DNA from 2 places in the Ralstonia sp. VS2407 genome. Region 1 is predicted to be linked to the other one. Evidence: riboswitches for the same ligand, from Rfam matches in the RefSeq annotation. Region 1 holds a riboswitch; the other holds the start of a gene.
What was found. Region 1 has a riboswitch for glycine ahead of gcvT (glycine cleavage system aminomethyltransferase GcvT). Riboswitches for the same ligand answer to the same signal wherever they lie in the genome.

Region 1 (4,916 bases):
TTGGCGATGATCTCGCCCGAGACGGGGGCGTAGATGTCGGAGGCGGCCTTGACCGATTCGACCACGGCAATCGCCTCGTCCTTGGCGACTGCGCGACCAGCGTCCGGCAGTTCCAGGAAGACGATGTCGCCCAGCGCGTCCTGCGCGAAGTCGGTGATGCCGATGGTCAGCGTGCCGTCGGCTTCAACGCGGATCCACTCGTCGTGTTCGGTGTACTTCAGATCGGCGGGGACGTTGCTCATGAAAGGTTTCTCCGGAAGATGGGTATTGGGGAATGCAGATTCGGTGTTCAGCTGACCAGCGCCTTGCCATTGCGCACGAACGGCAGTTTAACCACAGTCGCGGTCAACTTGCGGTCGCGAATTTCGACCTGCACGTCAGTGCCGATGGCCACGTCCTTTGGCAGGCGCGCCAGTGCGATGGAGAGCGACAGGCTCGGGCTGAACGTGCCGCTGGTGATCTCGCCGTCACCGGCAGCGGTGATGACCTTCTGGTGGGCGCGCAGCACGCCGCCCTTGTCGCGCAGGATCAGGCCGACGAACTGTTCGCGCTGGCCGCCGGCTTGCAGCGCGGCCTTGCCGGTGAAGTCGCGTTCGCTTTGCAGGTCGACCGTCCAGGCGAGGCCGGCGTCGAGCGGCGACACGTGCTCGTCCATGTCCTGGCCGTAGAGGTTCATGCCGGCTTCCAGGCGCAGCGTGTCGCGCGCGCCCAGGCCCGCCGGGCGCACGCCGGCCTGCAGCAGGCGCTCCCAGACGCCGGCGATCTGCGAGGCCGGGACGACGAGTTCGAAACCGTCTTCACCGGTGTAGCCGGTGCGGGCCACCATGATCTCGCCCACGTTTTCCACGGTGACGAAGCCCGCGTTGAACGGCTTGAGCGCATCGCCCACGGCCTGCGTGCCGCGCAGCGCAGCGTAGGTCTTGGCACGCGCGTTCGGGCCCTGCACGGCCAGGATGCCCAGCGGCTCGGCGCCAGCGTTGTTGTCGGAGCGGCGCGGCGTGATGGTCACGTCGGTGCCGGCGGCCGCGTTCTGCGCGACGATCCATTCCAGATCCGTCGGAGCAGTGCCGGCGTTGACCACCAGGCGGAACCAGTCTTCGCGGAAGAAGTAGACGATCAGGTCGTCGATCACGCCGCCCTTGGGGTTCAGCATGCAGCTGTAGAGCGCCTTGCCGGGCGTCTGCAGCTTGTCGACGTTGTTGGCGAGCAGCCCACGCAGGAAGTCGCGCACGCGCGCGCCGGTGAGGTCGACCACGCACATGTGCGAGACGTCGAAGATGCCGGCGTCTTGGCGCACGGCGTGGTGCTCTTCGATCTGGGAGCCGTAGTTGACGGGCATGTCCCAGCCGCCAAAGTCGACCATGCGGGCGCCCAGCGAGCGGTGGATGGCATTGAGCGGCGTGTGTTGGAGCGTCATGGAATCTCTCGGCTGAGCGCGCCGCCGTGGCTTGGGCGCGGCGCATGGATCGGGAACCAGAAAAGCAAAAAGGCCACCCGCGCAGCCTGATCCCTCATGGTGACGCCATGAAGATCAACAAGCTGCGCAGATGGCCCCTCTGTCCTTGGTACCTGAGAGATTGCGAAGCGGGGCGCATAGCGGTGCGCGCCGTTCGTGAGCCCCTTCGGTGGGCGCCCGCAGTGGTCGTGCGGCGCCAGCTCTCCAGAGTGCGGTCGGACGCATGTCCGCCGATCCGCCCGGTCCTGGATGCCTGAGAGTTTTCGGGTGCTACCCCTTCGGCGGCGCCTTGCCGTATACGGCGGGCACGCTCTCCCGGATGGATGGCGCGAATGTACGGAAGGGGGATGGGATTGTCAATTGGGGGGGATTCGGCGGTTTTTGCCGAAAGAGTTTGTTTTCGTTTTTTGGTGCATCCCTTGTTTCATCCCCCGCCGGGGCTGACTCACTTTTCTTTCTCTTGCGCCAAAGACAACAGCCACACCCTCGGGGCGCTGGCGGGGTCGCCAAGCTCCAAGGGTGTGGCCGGAGTGCGGGTGTTGGCGGTCGTGCTCTGGCTTACTTGCCGATCTGGCGGCTGACCTGGTTTTCCTGCTGGTTCAGCGTCCGCTGCTCCTGCTTGGTGATGCCGCCGCCATTCTGAGCCGCCATGTCGCGCTCTTCCTGGCGAATCTGGTGGTCTTCCCGGTGCAGCTGGCGCGCCTGGCCCTTGGTGATCTCGCCTTCCTTCACTTCGTTGTGGATGCGCCTGTTCTGGTTGGCAAGGCGGTGGTTGACCTCGGCGCGGCGCGGGTGGTCTTTTTGCCACTGCGTTTGGGCGAAGGCGCCGGTGGTGGCAGACAGGGCGACGGCGGTAACGGCCAGGGCTTTAACAATGCGGTGCATGGTGGTTTCTCCGGTGGGCGGCCGACCGATTCAGCCGCTGTCCCGTCCATAACGGCGTGCCGCGCCCGGCCGCTTACGGGGTTCGTGTAACGGCGCGTAAGCGGTGTAACGCCGGTGCGAAAAGCGGGGGGGCGCAAACGCATTCGGTGCAGTGTCGAGCACGTCCGTGGGGCCCCACGCGGGTGGCGCGGCACCGGCCCGATCGATGCAAAGACGCCGTGCTACCATCGCCCTCCGCTGTCGTTCCCGCCTGCTTTTTCTTCTGCCTGTTCCCCATGTCTTCCGGTCTCGCCCACGGGCTCAATGCTGCCCAATCCGAAGGTGTGCATTACCTCGACGGCCCCTGCCTGGTGCTTGCCGGGGCAGGCTCGGGCAAGACGCGCGTGATCACGCAGAAGATCGCGCACCTGATCCTGGACAAGGGCTTCGAGCCCAAGCACATCGCCGCCGTTACGTTTACCAACAAGGCGGCCAAGGAAATGCAGGAGCGTGTGGCCAAGCTGATGGACGGCAAGACACGCGAAGACGGCAAGCGCATTCCCATCAAGCAGTTGACGGTCTGTACCTTCCACTCGCTGGGCGTGCAGATCTTGCGGGCTGAGGCCGAGCATGTGGGCCTCAAGCCGCGTTTCTCGATCATGGATTCGGACGATTGCTTCGGGATGATCCAGGAGCAACTGGCGACGACCGACAAGCAGTTGATCCGCCGCGTGCAGAGCACGATCTCGCTGTGGAAGAACGGTCTCGTCGACCCGGACACTGCGATTGCCGAGGCGCTCGCCAACAACAACGTCGATGACCACCAGGCGGCGCTCGTCTACCGCAATTACGTTGCGACGCTGCACGCGTATCAGGCGGTGGACTTTGACGACCTGATCCGCATTCCTGCCGAGCTGTTCGCCCGCAATGAAGAGGTGCGGCTGAAGTGGCAGAACCGCCTGCGCTACTTCCTCGTCGATGAATATCAGGACACCAACGCCTGCCAGTACCAGCTGCTGAAGCTGCTGGCGGGTGGTTCGCACCTGCGGGCGCCGGCCTTCACGGCGGTGGGCGACGACGATCAGGCCATCTACGGTTGGCGCGGCGCCACGCTCGACAACCTCAAGCTGCTGCAGACGGATTTCCCGAACCTGAAGGTCATCAAGCTGGAGCAGAACTACCGCTCCACGGTGCGCATCCTGAACGCGGCCAACGCCGTGATCGCGCAGAACCCGAAGCTGTTCGAGAAGACGCTGTGGAGCGAGCACGGCATGGGCGACGCCATCAACGTGACGAGCGCCAATGACGAAGAGCACGAAGCCGAGAGCGTGGTCTTCAAACTCTCTGCCCACAAGTTCGAGCGTCGCGCGCAGTTTCGCGATTACGCGATCCTGTATCGCGGCAACTTCCAGGCGCGCCTGTTCGAGCAGATCCTGCGCCGCGAGCGCATTCCGTATGTGCTCTCGGGCGGTCAGAGCTTTTTTGACAAGGCGGAGATCAAGGACCTGTGCGCCTACCTGCGACTGATTGCCAATGCGGATGATGATCCTGCGTTCATTCGCGCCATCACCACGCCCAAGCGCGGCGTGGGCAATGCGACGCTGGAAGTGCTGGGCGCATTCGCGGGGCAGGCCAAGGTGTCGCTGTTCGAGGCCGCGATGATGGGCGGTATCGAGGCACAGCTCGCGCCGCGCCAGCTCGAGCCGCTGCGGGTGTTTTGCGAGTTCATCGTGCGGCTGTCGGACCGGGCCGCCAAGGAGCCCGCCGCCACGCTGCTCGACGAGATGATGGAAGGCATCCATTACGAGGCCTACCTGTACGACACCTACGACGAGCGCCAGGCCCAGAACAAGTGGACCAACGTGCTGGAGTTCCTCGACTGGCTCAAGCGCAAGGGCACCACGCCCGAGAAGGACGATGACGAAGAGGCCACCGGTTTCGATAACGCCGATGGCCTGATGGACACTGGCAAGAACCTGCTGGAACTCACGCAGACCATCGCGCTGATCAGCATGCTCGAAGGCAAGGAAGAGGACCCGGATGCGGTGCGCCTGTCCACGCTGCATGCGAGCAAGGGGCTGGAGTATCCGCACGTGTTCCTGGTGGGCGTGGAGGAAGGCATCCTCCCGCATTGCCGCGAAGACGACGACCTGACCGACGAGAAGATCGAAGAAGAGCGGCGGCTGATGTATGTGGGCATTACGCGGGCACAGCGCAGCCTGCATATCAGCTGGTGCAAGAAGCGCAAGCGTGCGCGCGAGACGGTGGTGTGTGAGCCGTCGCGCTATATCGCCGAGATGAAGCTTGGGGAGGATGCTGGGCCGACGCCGGAGGACACGATGCCAGCGATGTCGCCGAAGGACCGGCTGGGGGCGTTGAAGGGGTTGTTGGCGGCTAAGAAGCCGGTGGTTTCGTGATTGGGTTTTTGGTTTTTGCGTTGGTGGTCCATCTGTGTTTCGTTCCCTGCCGGGACCGACTCACTTTTCTTTGTCTTGCCAAAGAAAAGTAAGCAAAAGAAAGGCGCGCCCGAGATGGCGACTTCCCCTTGAATTTGTGTGACCGTGCGGGGAAGGAGGCAAACTCGCTGCGCTCAGAC
Region 2 (4,916 bases), on a different contig from region 1:
GCCGCACGCATGGCGTTGGCCGATGTGCCGCTGTCGGTCTTCCTTAACGAAGCGCTGGTGCCTTATGAAGACGACGAGGTCACGCGCTTGATTCTCGATCGCCACGACGCACAGGCCTTCCAGCCGATCGCCTCGCTCACCGTGGGCGAATTTCGCAACTGGCTGCTCCTGCACGAGACCGACAGCGCGACATTGGCGAGCGTCTCCGCCGGCATCACGCCGGAAATGGCCGCCGCGGTCAGCAAGCTGATGCGCAATCAGGATCTGATTTCCGTGGCCCGCAAGTGCCGCGTGGTCACACGGTTTCGCAACACCATCGGTTTGCCGGGCCGGTTGTCAGTCCGGCTGCAGCCCAATCACCCGACGGATGATCCCAAAGGCATTGCTGCGTCGATCATCGACGGCCTGCTGTATGGCTGCGGCGACGCGACCATCGGCATCAACCCTGCCGGCGACAATCTCGGCGCCATCGTTTCGCTGCTGCAATTGGTGGATGAGCTGCGCAACCGCTACGCCATTCCTACGCAGTCGTGCGTGCTGACCCACGTGACGAACACCGTGCGCGCCATTGACCAAGGCGCGCCGGTGGACTTGGTGTTCCAGTCGGTTGCCGGCAGTGAACAGGCCAACGCAGGGTTCGGCATCAGCCTCGCATTGCTGGCCGAGGCGCATGACGCCGCGCAGGGCTTGGCGCGCGGCACGGTTGGCAACAACGTGATGTATTTCGAGACCGGCCAGGGAAGCGCGTTGTCGGCCAATGCGCACCACGGCGTCGATCAGCAAACCATGGAGGCGCGTGCCTATGCGGTGGCGCGAGCGTTTTCGCCTTTGCTGGTGAATACGGTCGTCGGCTTTATCGGGCCGGAGTATCTCTACGACGGCAAGCAGATCATCCGCGCCGGGCTGGAAGACCACTTCTGCGGCAAGCTGTTGGGCCTGCCGATGGGCTGCGACGTCTGCTACACCAACCATGCCGAAGCCGACCAAGACGACATGGATACGCTGCTCACGCTGTTTGGCGTGGCGGGCATCCATTTCATCATGGGCGTGCCGGGCGCCGACGACATCATGCTGAACTATCAGAGCACGTCGTTTCATGACGCACTTTATCTGCGCGACACGCTCGGCCTGCGGCCTGCACCGGAGTTCGAGGCATGGCTGCAAAGCATGGGCATCGTCGACGCTGCCGGCCGCCTGCAAGATGCCACGGCGCGGCAGCCGCTGCTGCAGTTGGCCCACGCGCTGTAAATCCCGCTGGGAAGCCGAACATGCCAAAGCACCCCCTCGTTCAGCCGAATCCGTGGACGCATCTGCGCGCCTTTACCGACGCCCGTATCGCACTGGGTCGCGCAGGCAGCAGCCAGACGACCGATGCCGTGCTCGCGTTTGGCGTGGCGCATGCCCAGGCGCGCGATGCCGTGCATTTGCCGCTCGATAGCACCGCATTGTCGTCCGCGCTTGGGCAGGCAGGCTTCACCGCATTGGACGTACACAGCGCGGCGGCTGACCGCGCCCAGTACCTGCGCCGTCCCGATCTTGGACGCCGGCTTGACGATGCGAGCCACGCTAGACTCGACGCGTTGCGGCCAGCACAGCCATTCGACGTTGTTTTCGTGATTGCCGATGGGCTCTCCGCATTGGCGGCGCAAAGCCACGGCGTGCCGCTCCTGTGCTGCGTGCGCGATCGTCTGCCGCGCGACTGGTCGATCGGCCCCGTCGTGATCGCCAGGCAATCCCGTGTTGCGCTGGGGGACGAGATCGGTGCGTTGCTTGGCGCCCGGCAGCTCGTGATGCTGATCGGTGAGCGGCCGGGGCTGAGTTCGCCAGACAGCCTGGGCATTTACCTGACCTACGCACCGCGCGTTGGGTGCTCCGATGCGCAGCGCAATTGCATCTCGAATGTACGGCCGGCAGGCCTGACCTATGACCAGGCAGCGAGCCGGCTGGTGTTCCTGCTCAACGGCGCACTGGCGCTCGGCCGCAGCGGCGTGGACCTGAAGGACGACACCCCAGCCGCTGCCCCGGGTACAGCCCGACTTGCCGAACGTCACAACCCGTGACACACTCCCTCCCGCTGCCCACACCGGCAGCACGCAGGCGCGGCTGACGCACCAACGACAGCTGCAACACGCCGCAGGAGAGACCGGGCTTAACGCGCACACGCGCAACGCCTGGCGCCGATGGAGCAACCACCCCGGAAACTCTCAGGCAAAAGGACTGTGGCGTCGACTGCGAATCTGGAGAGAGGCGTGCACGCGCGCGCCCACCGAAGGGGATGGCGCCAGCGCTGCTGACGCCCAAGCTCTCAGGTCCCGAGACAGATGGGGTGAGCCGACCGGATCGTCCGGTCATGACATCACTCCATAGGGACCGCCATGACGCACATCGTCATCGTCGGCGCCGGCATATCCGGCGTCACCACTGCTTACACGCTCTCGCAACTCGGCTATCAGGTCACGGTGCTCGACCGCCACCTGTATCCGGCCATGGAAACCTCGTTCGCCAACGGCGGGCAGCTTTCCGCCAGCAACGCTGAAGTCTGGAACAGCACCGGCACGCTGCTCAAGGGCATCAAATGGATGCTGCGCAACGACGCCCCGCTGCTGCTCAATCCCAAGCCGTCGTGGCATAAGTATTCGTGGATCGGCGAGTTCGTGGCCAGCATCGCGCACTACCGCCGCAACACCATCGAAACCACGCGCATGGCCATTGAGGCCCGCAAGCATCTGTTTGCCATGGCTGAGCGTGAGCAGATCGATTTCGACCTACAGAAGCGCGGCATTCTGCACGTCTATCACGACAAGGCGAGCTTTGCAGCAGCAGGCAAGGCCAACGCCCTGCTTGTCGCCGGCGGGCTTGAACGCCACGCCGTGAGCCCCGAAGACATTGCCGCCATCGAGCCCACACTGCGGGGCAACTACTACGGCGGCTATTTCACAGAGTCCGATGCCACCGGCGACATCCACAAGTTCACGCGCGGTCTCGCGCAGGCGTGCGAAAAGCGCGGCGTGCGCTTCATGCACGGTGTGGATGTCCGCGATGTGCAAACCACTGAAGGCGGCGTTCGCCTCCTGCTGCAGACCACGCTTGATGACCGCCTTTCCACCAGCGAAGCGAATGTCGTGCAGGACATTGCCGCCGATGCGATGGTCGTGTGCGCGGGCGTCGGCAGCCGGCATATCGCGCAAATGGTGGGCGATCGCATCAACGTGTATCCGGTCAAGGGTTATTCGATCACGGTGCACCTGGACGACGAAGCCAGCGTGCAAGGCGCGCCATGGGTCAGCGTGCTCGATGAAAGCGCGAAGATCGTGACCAGCCGACTTGGCACCGGCCGCTTCCGCGTGGCCGGCACGGCCGAGTTCAACGGTTACAACCGCGATATCCGCGCGGATCGTATCGAACCCCTGGTGGCCTGGACGCGGCGCAACTTCGCCATTGGCACGTCGCGCGTGGTGCCGTGGGCCGGCTTGCGTCCGATGATGCCCGACATGATGCCGCGCGTCGGCCGTGGGCGGCATGGGCGCGTGTTCTACAACACGGGCCACGGGCATCTGGGATGGACGCTATCCGGCGCCACCGCCGCAATGGTGGGCGACGTGATCGCGCGAGATTGCCCGCTGCATTGATCGCGGCAAACGAAAAAGCCCGCCGGGACGCTGGCGGGCTTTTTCATTGCGAGAACGATCCAAGCGATCAGAACTTGTGCCGCACGCCCAGCATCACGCCCAGGCGCGAGTTGTTGCCGTACAGGTTGCCGGAGTTGTTGAACGCGGCGGCGCTGTCCAACGCCACCCAACTACCCTGCAGATGCGTGTAGTCCACCTCGGCATACACATCGGTGCGCTTGCTGAAGGCGTAGTCGAGCATACCGGCAGTGGTGAGGCGCTTGCCGCTGGTATCGAGGTGCTTCATCCAGTCGTACTGCACGGTGCCGATGAAACTGAGTGCGCCGGAGATCGGCACCTTCGCGCCCACATAGGCAGCCTGGTTCTTGTAGTCGGCCACGTCGAGGCGGCTGTTCGTATAGCCGAGGTACCACGTGGCAATCGATGTATCCAGCTTGCCGCCAAAGCCCCAGACCGTCTGCTTGCTGGCCAGCGCTGCCGGCACCGCACCGAAGAACGCCGATGACACATCGTGGGTGACCTGGTACACGGCGCCCACTTCTGCCGGGCCCATGCTGTAGACGATCGAGCCGGCGCCCGCCGAGCTCTTGCTGAAGCTGCCAGCTGCTTCGCCAAAGGTCCATGCGCCGGCCAGTTGCAGCCCGCCGAACGACTTGATGTATTTGACCGTGTTGTCGTAACGCAGGCCGGTGTAGTTGCCGCCCTGGTAGCCGACGATGGAGTTGTTGGCGAACGCCATCGCCTCGTATGAAGACAGCACTTCGTGCGCGAGCGTGTATTGGCGGCCGAGGTAAAGCTTGCCGTAGTCGCCTTCCAGGCCAACCACCGCGGTGCGCCCGAACAGACGCCCGCCCTGCTGGCTGTTACCGGTGTCCGGCGAGAAACCGGATTCAAGAATGAACATGGCCTTGGTGCCGCCGCCCAGATCTTCGGTGCCGCGCAAGCCCCAGCGGCTGCCGGTCAGGACCCCATCCGTCATCTGCAGATTGTGGTTGCCCGCTGCGTTCTCATGCGTGCTGTAGCGGATGGTGGTGTCGATCAGTCCGTAGAGCGTGACACCGCCGGCGGTTTGCGCTGCCGCTGGCAGGCTCGTGGCTCCGAGCACCAATGCGGCAATCATTGTCTTGTTCATGGCTCCCTTGTCTCCTTTTCTCGATATGACGGGTGTGGATGTGCGATGGCCGCCCGCGCAGCCGTTGCTACGTTGAAATCGCCCATGACTGCACTGGCCACGGGCGTGGGATTCGTGTTGTTGGTTCAGCCGCCCGGGTTAGGGCCGTGGCGACT

Region 2: it holds a riboswitch for glycine, as region 1 does, so the genes downstream of both, ACU8YE_RS04580 (D-amino acid dehydrogenase) here and gcvT (glycine cleavage system aminomethyltransferase GcvT) in region 1, are expected to answer to the same signal.

What each region holds. Positions count from the first base shown of each region.
Region 1 covers NZ_JBRFVG010000014.1:103,061-107,976, forward strand. The annotation lists gene gcvH (glycine cleavage system protein GcvH) at 1-242, opposite strand, end outside; gene gcvT (glycine cleavage system aminomethyltransferase GcvT) at 290-1,417, opposite strand; glycine riboswitch at 1,547-1,674, opposite strand; glycine riboswitch at 1,687-1,784, opposite strand; gene ACU8YE_RS20460 (hypothetical protein) at 2,015-2,341, opposite strand; gene ACU8YE_RS20465 (UvrD-helicase domain-containing protein) at 2,617-4,737, shown strand.
Region 2 covers NZ_JBRFVG010000002.1:314,686-319,601, reverse strand. The annotation lists gene ACU8YE_RS04590 (ethanolamine ammonia-lyase subunit EutB) at 1-1,248, shown strand, start outside; gene eutC (ethanolamine ammonia-lyase subunit EutC) at 1,269-2,060, shown strand; glycine riboswitch at 2,125-2,230, shown strand; gene ACU8YE_RS04580 (D-amino acid dehydrogenase) at 2,376-3,629, shown strand; gene ACU8YE_RS04575 (porin) at 3,697-4,761, opposite strand; gene ACU8YE_RS04570 (bifunctional sugar phosphate isomerase/epimerase/4-hydroxyphenylpyruvate dioxygenase family protein) at 4,887-4,916, opposite strand, start outside.